DNA from 2 places in the Nocardioides sp. J9 genome. Region 2 is predicted to be linked to the other one. Evidence: predicted binding sites of a transcription regulator. Region 2 holds the regulator's gene; the other holds the start of a gene.
What was found. Region 2 encodes LexA, which represses DNA repair genes until DNA is damaged. Its sites were predicted from a motif close to TCGAACANNTGTTCGA; they were not measured.
Positions count from the first base shown of each region.

Region 1: the regulator LexA is predicted to act here: its motif matches at 2,852-2,867, upstream of L615_RS17910 (alpha-ketoglutarate-dependent dioxygenase AlkB).

Region 1 is NZ_VLJQ01000103.1:22,203-27,732, reverse strand. Features, by position in the region: gene L615_RS17925 (3'(2'),5'-bisphosphate nucleotidase CysQ) at 148-939, shown strand; gene L615_RS17920 (hypothetical protein) at 950-1,735, shown strand; gene L615_RS17915 (VOC family protein) at 1,778-2,179, shown strand; gene L615_RS17910 (alpha-ketoglutarate-dependent dioxygenase AlkB) at 2,206-2,829, opposite strand; gene L615_RS17905 (GntR family transcriptional regulator) at 2,970-3,680, shown strand; gene L615_RS17900 (hypothetical protein) at 3,719-4,096, opposite strand; gene L615_RS23490 (hypothetical protein) at 4,161-4,781, opposite strand; gene L615_RS17890 (RtcB family protein) at 4,838-5,530, opposite strand, start outside.
Region 2 is NZ_VLJQ01000113.1:230-8,489, forward strand. Features, by position in the region: partial or broken gene L615_RS19435 (vitamin B12-dependent ribonucleotide reductase) at 1-2,431, opposite strand, end outside; gene nrdR (transcriptional regulator NrdR) at 2,580-3,062, opposite strand; gene L615_RS19445 (hypothetical protein) at 3,395-3,925, shown strand; gene L615_RS19450 (hypothetical protein) at 3,981-4,322, shown strand; gene L615_RS19455 (LysM peptidoglycan-binding domain-containing protein) at 4,396-4,794, opposite strand; gene lexA (transcriptional repressor LexA) at 5,115-5,840, shown strand; gene L615_RS19465 (MXAN_6640 family putative metalloprotease) at 5,900-7,657, shown strand; gene L615_RS19470 (ATP-dependent DNA helicase) at 7,632-8,260, opposite strand, start outside.

The DNA of each region.
Region 1 (5,530 bases), on a different contig from region 2:
TCGCACCTCAACCAGCGGCGGAAGGCACGTCGCTGGCGCTCCTCGCACCTCGACCAGCGGCGGCGGGCGGGCCGGGCTCCCGGGGCCGGAGCCGGTGACCCCCGGTCGGTCTCGGGGGTGTGGTTGCGACCTCGCTACGCTGGGCGGGTGACTTTCGAGCCCGGTACCCCTGCTCCCGAGGTCGTTGCTGACGACCACCTCTTCGCCGCCTGGCTGGCCGAGGCCGCCGGCCGGCGCCTGCTCGAGGTGCGGGGTGAGGGACTGGAGGGCAAGGAGCTCAAGGACGCCGGCGACCGTGCCGCGCACGAGCTGCTGATGGAGCTGCTCGCGGCGCACCGCCCCGACGACGCGGTGCTGTCGGAGGAGGCGCTGGAGAGCGCCGAGGACAAGGACGCGCGGCTGACTGCGTCGAAGGTGTGGATCGTCGACCCGCTCGACGGCACCCGCGAGTTCTCCGAGCCGCCGCGCGACGACTGGGCCGTGCACGTCGCCCTCTGGCAGGACGGCCAGCTGGTCGCCGGCGCCGTCGCGCAGCCCGCGCTCGGCGAGACCTTCAACACCGGGCAGCCGCCCGTCGTGCCGCCGCGCACCTCCACGCGGCCGCGCATCGCCGTGTCGCGCACCCGGCCGCCGGCCTTCGTCGAGGCGCTCGCTGCCGAGCTGGACGCCGAGCTGGTGCCCATGGGCTCGGCCGGCGTGAAGATGATGTCCGTCGTGCGCGACGTCGCCGACGCCTACGTCCACGCGGGCGGGCAGTACGAGTGGGACTCCGCCGCCCCGGTCGCGGTCGCCCGGGCCGCCGGCCTGTTCACCTCGCGGGTCGACGGCAGCGAGCTGGTCTACAACCAGGCCGACGTCTACCTGCCCGACGTGATCGTGTGCCGTCCGGAGCTGTCGGAGAAGATCCTCGCCTTCATCGAGGCCAACGGCACCGACTGACGGAGCGGACGTGGCCGAGGAGAGGGAGGAACGGCGTACGCCCGTCGTCGACTGGCAGGCCACCGCGGCCGGTGCCGGCGCGGCGGTCACCGTCGCCGTGCTGCTCTCCACCCTGGGCGCGGCCGGCACGCTGATCGGAGCTGCGCTCGGCAGCGTCATCGCCACCGTCAGCAGCGCGGTCTACAAGCAGGGCATCGAGCGCAGCCGCCGCCGCGTCGCCGAGCTGCAGGCTGCCGCCCTCGCCCGGGACGCCGCGCGAGCGCGCCGGCACGCCGAGAGCGACGAGGTCGACGGGCACCACGACACGAGGCATCTCGACGAGGCCGCGGAGGAGTCGGTGATGGACGACGCGGGTGGGGAGCACTCGCGCTGGTCCGGGCTGCCGTGGCGCCGCATCGCCGTGGCAGCGGTCGTCGTCTTCCTGGTCGCGGTGGTCGTCATCAGCGTCGTCGAGCTGATCGCGGGGCGGAGCGTCTCCAGCATCACCGGGGGCACCGACGGCACGGACCGCACCTCGATCACCGGCGTCGTCGACCGCGAGAAGCGGAAGGACGACAAGCCGAGCAAGCCGCGGCCCGACCGGCCCGCTGACGACGGGACGACCCCGGCACCCGGCGACACCCCGACCCCGACCGGCGCGCCGACGGACTCGACGTCGGGCCCCACGCCGGGCCCCTCGGGCTCGACCGGCACGCCGTCGCCGACCGCGACCGTCACCGAGACCGTCACGCAGACGGTCGACCCGGGTCCCGCCCCGAGCACGCCGCCCCCGGCGACCCCGCCGCCGACACCCTGATAACCGGTTGTGGCCCGCGGGCCCGCTCGGGAGGGTGGGTCCATGACGTCCTACATCTCGCACACCACGATCGACTGCACGAACGCCTACGAGCTCTCCGAGTGGTGGAAGCCGGTGCTCGGGTACGTCGACATCGACGGGGACCCCAACCTCCCCGGACACGAGGAGTGCATGGTCCGCGACCCGCAGACCGGCCACCAGCTGCTCTTCATCGAGGTCCCCGACGCGAAGTCGGTCAAGAACCGCGTGCACCTCGACCTCCGCCCGCGCGAGCGCACCCGCGACGAGGAGGTCGAGTGGCTGCTCGGGTACGGCGCCACGCAGGTCGCCGACCATCGCGGCATCCACGGGCCCGGCTCCGGCTGGGTGGTCCTGGCCGACCCGGAGGGCAACGAGTTCTGCATCCTGCGCTCCGACGCGGAGGTCGCGGCGGCCGACCACTGAACCCCGGTCTCCGGCCCGGGTGGCGGTCAGAAGACGTTGAGCGGGCGGAACTGCACCGAGATCCGCGGGCCGGCCGAGGCGACCTTCGGCACGGCGTGCTCCCAGGTCCGCTGGCAGGAGCCGCCCATGACGACGAGGTCGCCGTGGCCCATCTCGACGGCGAAGGACTCCTCGCGGCGCTCGGGGTCACGCGGGCGCAGGTGCAGCCGGCGCGGGTCGCCGAGGGAGACGATCGCGACCATCGTGTCGTGGATCGAGCCGCGACCGATGGTGTCGCCGTGCCAGGCCACACTGTCGCGGCCGTCGCGGTAGTAGCAGCAGCCGGCGGTGCGGAAGGGCTCGCCGAGCTCGCCGGCGTAGTGGGCGCTGAGGTCCTCCCGGGCGGCGGTGAGCCGTGGGTGGGGCAGCTCCTCGCCGATCATGTAGGTGTAGATGAGCCGCGGCACGTCGACGAGGCGGTCGTACATCGCCCGTCGCTCCGCCCGCCAGGGCACGTCGCGCACCAGCGTGGCGAAGACGTCGTCGGCGTCCGGCAGCCAGTTGCGGGCCACGTCGACCCAGGCGCCGCCGCTGAGGACGCGCCGATCCGGGACGGCCGGCGGGTGGCTGGCCGGGCTGTCGAAGAGGGTGCTCTGGAAGTCCACCGACATGCCACCCAGCGTACGCCGTCGTTCGAACAGGTGTTCGCACGACGCGCGGTACGCGTCCACCCTCGGAAATGAGGTAGCCAGGCGGGCAAAGGATTCCGGGTTCGGCGGACGGTGCGGGTGCCGCTACCTAGCCTGATGAGGTGGCTCCCGAGGGACGTACGGCACGGCGGTCGCTCAAGCACGTGGCGATCCGCGAGTACGTGCGCGGCCTCGTCGCCGACCGGCCGCCGGGCACGCCGGCGCCCTCCGAGCGCGAGCTCGTCGACCAGTTCGGCGTCGCCCGGATGACCGTGCGGCAGGCACTCGACGCGCTGGTGGGGGAGGGCGTGCTCGAGCGCCACCCGGGTCGCGGGACGTTCGTCGCCGTGCCGCGCCGCACCCCCACGGGGGTGCGCGGGCTGACCGAGGACCTCGCCCGGCGCGGCACGGTGCTCGAGACCCGGACCCTGGCCGCCGGCGCGGAGCCGGCCGAGCCCGAGATGGCCGCGGCGTTCCGGGTGCAGCCCGGCGACGCGATGGTGCACTGGGTGCGCCTGCGGGTCGCCGAGGGCCGCCCGTTCGGGTGGTCGGAGACGTGGCTGCCGGCTGTGGTCGCCGGCGACCTGCTGGACCACCTCCCCACCAGCCTGTACGACGCCCTGGAGGCTCGCGGTTCCCGCCCGACCTGGTGCGACGACTCGGTCGCGGCGGGCGTCGCCACGGACCGTGAGGCCGCGCTGCTCGAGGTCCCACCGGGCAGCGCAGTGCTCCGCTTCACCCGCCGGGCGATGCGCGAGGAGACGGTGGTCGAGATGACCCGCTCGGTGCTGCGCGGGGACGCCTACACGCTGCACCTGCAGCTGCGAGCCTGACCGGGATCCAGCCGCCCGGGTGCCACTCGGAGGCGGGCTCAGGCGCCGGCGAGCCCGCCCAGCGGCGCGACTGCCTCGCCGGTCTCCTCGCACACCCATCGCGGGTCCGGCCCGCCGAGGTCGGGGTCGACGTGCAGCGCGTGCACCGGCCCCTCGGCGCAGCGCGAGCACACCGGCCACAACCCGTTGCGCTGGTCGCGGCCGAACTCGTCGGCGAGCGCGTCCTGCAGGTCCTGGGCGATCAGCCCGGCGATGTAGGGCGCACCCTCGGCCCACTGCTCGAGCCACCAGCGCCGCTCCGAGCAGGCCTCGTCGAGCAGGCTCACGGACGCCGGTGTGTCGAGCCCCCGGGCGGCCAGGTCGGCCAGCACCTGGGCCCGCGCCACGAAGATCACGCTGTCGTCCACACGCCCCATTGTGCGCACCCGGCCAACCCCGCCGGTGCCCGGTCGGAGCATGCCGCGACGGGCGCCGTCGGCGTCAGCCACCCTCCGCGGGCGGCAGCTTCTCCAGCTCCCGCGCGAGGTTCGCCCGGGCGGGCTCCTCCCAGGTGGTCAGGCCGTGCGCGGTGTGGAAGAGCCGCGGCTTGGCCGCGAGCTGGCGCAGCACGTCGCCGCGGCCGGCGGCGAACACCTCGTCGGGCAGGTGCGCGTACTCCTTGCGGACCGCCGCGACGTACTGGTCGTAGCGCTCCGCGCCCGAGGCCAGGATCGCGAGGTCGGCGTCGGACAGCGCGCACCCGTTCCCGTCCTCAGGCTCGGGCCGGTGGTGCTCGGTGAGCCGCACCAGCCGGGCCACCTCGGCGACGGTCGCCTCGTCCACGAGCGGCGCGAGCGCGTGCTCGGCCCACACGGCCGAGCGTTCCTCGGCGTCCCGCTCGCCGTCGTAGACGGCGTCGTGGAACCACGCAGCCAGCTGCACCGGCACCCGGTCGTAGCGGGCCCCGGCCTCCTCCAGCTCGTCGAGGCGACGCAGCACCTCGCGCAGGTGGTCGACGCCGTGGTGCCCGCGGGCAGGGTCGGCGTAGGCCGCGAGGACCTCGTCGCGCAGGGAGTCCGCGCCGGTCAGCGGCCAGGGCAGGTCGGGATGGTCGTCCTCCATCCGGACATTCAAACCGACCGCCCCGGCCGCTGTCACCGAGGGGTCCCGACCACCGATCAGTCGCCCTTGACGTTCACGATCTGGCGCAGCGTGTGCCGGACCTCGACCAGGTCGGCGGCGTCGGCCATGACCTGGTCGATGTCCTTGTACGCCGCCGGGATCTCGTCGATGAACGCGTCGGTGTCGCGGTACTCGATCCCGGTCATCGCCTCCCGCAGCTGCTCCCGGGTGAAGGTGCGCCGTGCCCTCGACCGGGAGTACTCCCGCCCGGCGCCGTGCGGTGCCGAGTTGAGCGCCACCGGGTTGCCCAGCCCGCTGACGACGTACGACGCCGTCCCCATCGAGCCCGGGATGAGTCCCATCCGGCCGCGCTCGGCGTTGATCGCGCCCTTGCGGGAGAGCCACACGTCCTTGCCGAAGTGGTGCTCCTGCTCGGTGTAGTTGTGGTGGCAGTTGACCTCGTCGGTCCGCTCCACCTCGTCGGCCGAGCCGAGGCCGACCCACTCCGCGAACTGGCGGACCACCCGGTCCATCATCTCCTCGCGGTTGAGCAGCGCGTAGCGCTGCGCCCACCGCATCTCCCGGATGTAGGCCCAGAACTCGTCGGTGCCCTCCGAGAGGTAGGCGAGGTCCTTGTCGGGCAGGTCGATCCACCACCTCTCGCACAGGTCGCGGGCGACCTTGATGTGCTTCTGCGCGATCTTGTTGCCCACGCCCCGCGAGCCGGAGTGCAGGAACAGCCACACCCG
Region 2 (8,260 bases):
ACTTCGAGACGTAGGTCTCCAGCGGGACGCCGTACTGCAGGCCGATCGAGACCGCGATCGAGAAGGCGTCCATCACGCCGGCCAGGGTCGAGCCCTGCTTGCCGAGCTTGAGGAAGATCTCGCCGAGGCTGCCGTCGTCGTGGGCGCCGGAGGTCATGTAGCCCTCGGCACCGGCGACGGTGAACGACGTGGTCCGGGCCTGGCGCGACTTCGGCAGGCGCTTGCGGGTCGGGGCGTAGACGACCTTCTCCACGACCTTCTCGACGACCTTGGTCGCCTCGGCGGCCTCGGCCGCGTCCGCGGCGTCCTTCTTCGCCTTGCCGCCGCCGTCGGCGAGCGGCTGGCCGACCTTGCAGTTGTCGCGGTAGATCGCGGTGGCCTTGAGGCCGAGCTTCCACGACTCCATGTAGATCTGCTCGATGTCCTCGACCGTCGCCGTCTCCGGCAGGTTGACGGTCTTGGAGATCGCGCCGGACAGGAACGGCTGGCAGGCGGCCATCATCTTCACGTGGCCCATGGGCTTGAGCGCACGCTCGCCCATGGCGGTGTCGAAGACCTCGTAGTGCTCCGGCTTGAGGCCGGGGGCGTCGACGACGTGGCCGTGCTCGCCGATGTAGGCGACGATCGCCTCGACCTTCTCCTCGTCGTAGCCCAGCTTCTTCAGGGCCCGCGGGATGGTCTGGTTGACGATCTGCAGCGAGCCGCCGCCGACGAGCTTCTTGAACTTCACCAGGGAGAAGTCGGGCTCGATGCCGGTGGTGTCGCAGTCCATCATGAAGCCGATGGTGCCGGTCGGGGCGAGCACGGAGGCCTGGGCGTTGCGGAAGCCGTTGGTCTTGCCGAGCTCGACGACCTTCGCCCACTCCTCCGTCGCGGCCTTGTGCACCGCGGCGTCGGCGATGTGCAGCGTGCGCACGTCGTCGTTGGCGGCCTGGTGCTTGCGCATGACGCGGTTGTGCGCCTCGGCGTTGCGGGCGTAGCCGGCGTAGGGTCCGACGATGCCGGCGAGCTCCGCCGAGCGACGGTACGACGTGCCGGTCATCAGCGAGGTGATGGTGGCCGCCATCGCACGACCGCCGTCGGAGTCGTAGCCCAGGCCCATCGCCATCAGCAGGGCGCCGAGGTTGGCGTAGCCGATGCCGAGCTGGCGGTAGTCGCGGGTGGTCTCGCCGATCGCCTCGGTCGGGAAGTCAGCGAAGCAGATGGAGATGTCCATCGCGGTGATGATCAGCTCGACGGCCTTGGCGAACAGCTCGGCGTCGAAGGTGTCGTCGTCCTTGAGGAACTTCAGCAGGTTCAGCGACGCGAGGTTGCACGAGGAGTTGTCGAGCGACATGTACTCCGAGCACGGGTTGGACGCGGTGATCCGGCCGGTCTCGGGGTTGGTGTGCCAGGCGTTGATCGTGTCGTCGTACTGCAGGCCGGGGTCGGCGCAGGCCCAGGCGGCCTCGCTGATCTTGCGGAACAGCGAGCGGGCGTCGACGGTCTCGATGACCTCGCCGGTGGTGCGGGCACGCAGGCCGAACTCGGTGCCCTCCTCGACGGCCTTCATGAACTCGTCAGTGACGCGCACCGAGTTGTTGGCGTTCTGGTACTGCACGGACGTGATGTCCTTGCCGCCCAGGTCCATGTCGAAGCCGGCGTCGCGCAGGGCGCGGATCTTGTCCTCCTCGCGCCACTTGGTCTCGACGAACTCCTCGATGTCGGGGTGGTCGACGTCGAGGACGACCATCTTGGCCGCACGACGCGTGGCGCCGCCCGACTTGATGGTGCCCGCCGAGGCGTCGGCGCCGCGCATGAAGGAGACCGGGCCGGAGGCCGTGCCGCCGGACTTGAGCAGCTCCTTGGAGGAGCGGATGCGGGAGAGGTTCAGGCCGGCGCCGGAGCCGCCCTTGAAGATGAAGCCCTCCTCCTTGTACCAGTTGAGGATCGAGTCCATCGAGTCGTCCACCGACAGGATGAAGCAGGCCGACACCTGCTGCGGGGACTGCGTGCCGACGTTGAACCACACCGGGGAGTTGAACGAGAAGTACTGGTGGACGAGCAGCCAGGTCAGCTCGTGCTCGAAGACCTCCGCGTCCGCCGCCGTCGCGAAGTAGCCGTTCTCCAGGCCCGCCTCCACGTAGCGGGAGACCACGCGGTCGACGAGCTGGCGCAGGCCGGTCTCGCGCTCCGGGGTGCCGACCGCGCCGCGGAAGTACTTGGTGGTGACGATCGTCGAGGCGTTCAGCGACCAGAAGTCGGGGAACTCCACACCGAGCTGCTCGAAGACGGTCTCGCCGGTCTTCCAGTTGGTCTGGACGACGTCGCGCCGCTCCCAGGTGATCTCGTCGTACGGGTGCACGCCCTCGGTGCTGAAGACCCGCTCGATCTTCAGGCCCTTGCGGGCGGGTGCGCCTGCCTCGGTCGGGTTGCTGGCCGTCTCGGTCATGACTCTCCTGGTGCGCTGGTCGGCTGTGCTGTCGGCGGTGGTGCGGATGCTGCGTGGGTGGTGCGGGTGCTGCGTGCCCCGATCGGTCGGGACAGGGAAGCTGGTGGCCCGGCAGGCAGCTTCCCCACTACCTGCCGGGCGTCTGTGGTCAGCCCGTCGGGGCTGGGTCGCCCTGCAACTGGCGCTCGGCGCGCAGGAGGGCGATCTCGTTCTCGAAGTCGGCCGCGGACTCGAACCCGCGGTAGACCGAGGCGAAGCGGAGGTAGGCCACCTCGTCGAGGCGGCGCAGGGGGTTGAGGATCGCCAGGCCCACCTCGTGGGCGGCGATCTCGGGGCTGCCGGCCAGCCGGAGCTGGTCCTCGACCTCCTGGCCGAGCAGGGCCAGGTCGTCCTCGCCGACCGGACGGCCCTTGCAGGCCTTCCGTACGCCGGCGACAGCCTTCTCGCGGTTGAACGGCTCGGTGGCGCCGGAGCGCTTGAGCACCGTGAGCTGCATGAGCTCGACCGTCGTGAACCGCTTCTCGCAGTCCTGGGACTGGCAGACCCGCCGGCGGCGGATCGAGCAGCCGTCCTCGGCGACCCGGGAGTCGAGGACCTTGGTGTCGTGGTGCTTGCAGTACGGACAGTGCATGGTTCCTCCTCCCGGGATCGACGTCCCGGACCGCGGAAACCTGTGGATAACCTGGTCTCCGCCGTGCAGAACGGGTACTGATCTGTGTATCGCCACCCCCAGTCCTGTGGACTAGATGTGGAGAACTACATCGTTGTAACTACTAGATGTAGTGGTAACCGTACGCCCCGGCCACCACGGGTGCAAGACCGGGGGCGGGAGAGTTGCCGGAAGTTTTGCCCGGCACCGCGTTTGCGCAGGTCACGAGCGGGACGAGACTGTCCGGGACTATCGTCTGACCGGCGCGTCTCGGGTCCGCGCCGCTCGCACCACCCCCCAACCAGGAGCCGAACATGCCTGCCCTGCCCACCCGAGCCCGCCTTCGTCGTACCGTCGCCGCCACGGCCGCTGCCGCGGCCCTCCCGCTGGCGTTGTCCGCGTGCGGCGAGGCCGCCGAGCAGATCACCGAGCGCGCCATCGAGAAGGCCGCCGAGGACGCCGGCGGCGCCGACGTCGACATCGACGCCGACTCCGGCGAGGTGAAGGTCGAGAGCAGCGACGGCTCGTTCTCCTACGGGACCGGCAAGCTCCCCGAGGGCTTCCCCGAGGAGGTCCCGGTCACCGACGGGGAGATCGTCTCCGGCGCGTCGACGACCAGCGGGGGCAAGCCCGGCTTCGTCGTCCAGCTGCAGGTGCCGGGCGGGACCGACGAGGTCGCCGCCCGGATCGGCGACGAGCTGGGGGCCGCCGGCTTCACCCGCGACGACGAGGCGAGCGCGGCCGGCATCTCCAGCTACGAGAACGACGCGTGGGAGGTCATCGTCGGGACGCTCACCGAGGCGGACGGCAAGACCTTCGTGCAGTACTCCGTCACGGGCCGCTGAGGCCGATCGCGGGGCGGGCACCCACCAGGTTGGGTGATCGGCAACAATGACGACCGTGGCAGGTGGGAAGCGCGCGGGCAGCCGCGCAGGGAGCAAGGCGCGACCGCGCTTTCGGGCCGACCTCCTGCTCCTCGCGGTCGGCATCACCTTCGCCCTCGTGGCGTGGGGGTACCTCGTCCTGGCGGCCATCGACTTCGGTGCCGACGCCCGGCACGACGGCGACGGCAGCGCCTGGTTCTTCCTCGCGGTCGCCTCGCTCGGCGGCATGCTCTGCCTCTTCCTCGCCTTCATGCTGGCGGTGCGCCTGTCCCGGGCCCTCGGCCTCACCTCGGCCCCCGAGCCGCGGCCGAAGCGCGACCCGAACGCGCCGAAGGGCGGCAAGCGCGCGGCTCGCTGAGCCGCTTGCCTGCCACCCTTCGTCTTTTCCCCTGCTCCGCTGGGGTCGAGGCAGCGGAGAGTCGGTGGGCGCGCTACTGCGCGGCCGGGATGCGCAGCTGCTGGCCGGCGTAGACCATGCTGCCCTCGAGGGTGTTGAGGTCCTGGATGTCGGCCATCGCGCCGCGCACGTCGCCGCCGGTCGCGGCCGCGACGCCGGAGGCGATGTCCCACAGGGTCTCGCCGGGCGCGACGGTGACGACCTGGACGGCCGGGGCGCCGCCGTCCTCGCGGGTCGCCGCCGACCCGGCGGCCACCGCGACGGSCAGCGCCGCGACGACGAGGAAGGCCAGGACGAACACGACGACGCGGCCGCGGCGGGTCAGCCGGACCTGGCCCCGTGGCGCGGCGGCCCGTGGCTGCGCGCCGCGGCGGGCGGCGGGAGCGACGCGGGCGGTGCTGACGCGGTGCGGGGCGATGCTGATCGTGCTCATGTCTGGTGACCTCCGGGGAAGGGAGCGGGCCGAGTCCGGGACTCCGGGGAGGAGTCTGCGGACGGGGTCCGACGGAAGGCTGTTCGACCATGCGTTCGATCGAACATGTGTACGAGGTTAGATCACACGTTCGAACAAATCCAGCACCTGTTCGAAATCCTGTTCGACCGTGTCGCAGCCACTGCCACGCCGCAGAAGTGGGCCGTGGGCCGCGACACGCCCTTCGAACAGGTGTTTGAAACAGCGCGGCGGGATCGGTTAGCGTCGTCACACCAGGCCGGTGGGACGACCGGCCGCCACAGCGAACGGGAGGCACCCCCATGGCGGAGCGCAAGGCAGGCCGCGGCGTCACCGAGCTGCCGGACGGTCCCCCGGACGCGACCGGGCTGACGCCGCGCCAGCAGCGCGTGCTGGCCCACATCAAGGACAGCATCGAGAAGCGCGGCTACCCGCCGAGCATGCGCGAGATCGGCCAGGCGGTCGGCCTCACCAGCACCTCCAGCGTCGCCCACCAGCTGCGGGTGCTCGAGGAGAAGGGCTACCTCAAGCGCGACCCGAACCGGCCCCGCGCCCTCGAGGTGTTCCTGCCCGAGGTGATGGCGGCCCGCAAGGCGATGGGCTCGGCCGAGGAGACGTCGTACGACGAGACCGGGATCGGCGACGCCGCCCCGGTCCCGGCCAACGTGCCGGTCGTCGGCCGGATCGCCGCCGGCGGCCCGATCCTGGCCGAGGAGCGCGTCGAGGACGTCTTCCCGCTCCCCCGCCAGCTCGTCGGCGACGGCCAGCTCTTCCTGCTCGAGGTCAGCGGCGAGTCGATGATCGAGGCTGCCATCTGCGACGGCGACTACGTGGTGATCCGCCAGCAGCCGACCGCCGAGAACGGCGAGATCGTCGCAGCGATGATCGACGGCGAGGCCACCGTGAAGACCTTCCAGCGCAAGGACGGCAAGGTCTGGCTGCTCCCGCACAACCCCGCCTTCGAGCCGATCGACGGCACGAACGCCACGATCCTCGGCAAGGTGACGGCCGTGCTGAGGCGTGTCTGACGCCACTTCTCACGTAGGGTCGGTGGGTCCCCTGACGTCCCCCCGTGAGGCCTTCCCCCGTGACCCCTCGACGTGCACCGTGGGCCGCCGTGCTGGCTGCTCTCCTGGCCGTGCCCCTGCTCGCCGCACCGGCTGGAGCTGACGACCCGGCGACCGACCCCGCCCCCGTGACGGCCGAGGAGACGGCCGAGGCAGCCCTGGCCGCGGTCGAGGAGATCATCGAGTCCGGTGCGGCCGCCGCCGACTCCGGTGACGCCGGCACGGGCGACGCTGGTGACCCCGACGCCACTGACGGCACCCACGACGCAGACCACACCGGCGACGAGCCGGCGACCGAGGGCCTGCGTGCCGGCGGCAAGGACCTGACGCTGGCCCTGCGCGACCTCGCCGCCGCACGCTCGGACCTGCCGAAGTCGAAGCGGGAGGCCGCGGGCCGCTTGCTGGCGCGTCCCGACGACAGCCTGGTCGTGTGCAACGACCGGGACGAGGGCGACCTCGTCTGCTACGGCGGGCGCGAGGGCGTCAAGCGCACCTGCAACAGCATGCTGTGCGTGCACTGGGTGAACCGGAAGACGAGCGCCCGGCACGGTGTGCCCGGCGAGAACGACGGTCCGGGTGGGCGCTATCCCGGCAAGGCCGGCGGCGCCCCTGACTACGTCGAGTTCGTGCTGTCCACCCTGACGCGGGTCGCGCAGACCTACCGCAAGGCCGGCTACCGCGACGTGCTGAGCGACGGCACGAAGGGTGGTGACGCGCGCCCGGACATCTACCTGGGCGAGCTGGGCGACCTCGGCGCCTACGGCTACTGCACCACCGACGACCACTCGGTCACCGAGCACGTGCCGGCCCCGGCGTACTGCGTGCTGGACAACGACTACGCCGAGTTCGGGATCGCCCCGCGGTCCGCGCTGCGGGCCACGGCGGCGCACGAGTGGTTCCACGCGGTCCAGTTCGCCTACGACCTCAACGAGGACGCCTGGCTGATGGAGGCCACCGCCACCTGGATCGAGGACCAGGTCTTCGACGGGATCAACGACAACCGCAACTACCTGCCCTACGGCCCCCTGGCGCCGCCCCCCCCCCGCGGCCCCCGCCCCCCCCGGCCCCCCCCCCCCCCCAGCCAGCCCAGCCAGTACGGCTCGTGGATCTTCTTCCAGTTCCTGGGCGAGCGCTACCCGAGCTCGGCCGGCGGGATGCCGATCATCGTCCGCGAGATCTGGCGTCGCCTCGCCCACGACGGTGGGGTCGGTGCCAAGGGCATGTACTCCGTCGAGGCGGTGCGCTCCTCGCTCTCGAAGCGCGGGTCGTCCCTGGCGACGGAGCTCTCGAAGTTCACGATCTGGAACCGGCGGCCGGCGGCGTTCTACGACGAGGGGGCGGCCTACCGCGCCTCGCCCACCCGGCGCACCTTCAACCTGCGCGGCGGCGCGCCCGCCGGCTCGTTCCGGTTCCGGCTCGACCACCTGGCGGCGTCCACGGTGCGCTTCAACCGCGGGTCCGGCCTGACGAAGCGGCACTGGGTGCAGCTCAAGCTCAACCTCAACGACCGGGCCGTCGGCAGTCGCGCCGTGCTCACCGTGAAGCGCAAGGGCAAGGCGGCGAAGACCTCGATGGTCAGCCTCAACGTGCACGGCAACCGGGCCTTCGACGTGCGCTTCGGCCCCGCTGTCCAGTGGATCGACGTCACGGTGCTGAACACCAGCACCCGGTTCGGCGGTTGTGACGACCCGGACCGTGACGCCAGCACGACGTGCCACGGGTTCGCCCGCGACGACAACCGGCTGCAGGCCGTCACCGGCCGGGCGTACCGCCGCTGAGCCGCTTCAGGGCGCCGCGCGCCACCGCCGGGTCGGTCGTGGGCCACATGGGCGGCAGGCTCGCCTTGAGGAAGGACCCGTAGCGGGCGGTGGCCAGCCGCGGGTCGAGCACCGCGACGACCCCGCGGTCGCTGGTCGTGCGGATCAGGCGGCCCGCGCCCTGCGCGAGCAGCAGCGCCGCGTGGGTCGCGGCGACCTGCATGAAGCCGTTGCCACCAGCCCGGTCGGCTGCCTTCTGCCGGGCGCTCATCAGCGGGTCGTCGGGCCGGGGGAACGGGATGCGGTCGATGAGCACCAGCTGGCAGGTCTCGCCCGGGACGTCGAGGCCCTGCCACAGGCCCAGCGTGCCGAACAGGCAGGTGTGCGGGTCCTCGACGAACTGGCGGGCCAGCTCGGGCAGCTGGGCCTCGCCCTGGGCGAGGGTGGTCAGGTGCGGCAGCGCCGAGCGGACGTGCTCGGCGGCGGCCTCGGCCGCGCGGCGGCTGGAGAAGAGCCCGAGGGTACGGCCGTCGGCGGCGTCGACGAGCTCGGCGATCTCGTCGAGCTGGGCCGGACCGAGCCCGTCGCGGCCCGGCGGTGGCAGGTGTCGGGCGACATAGAGGA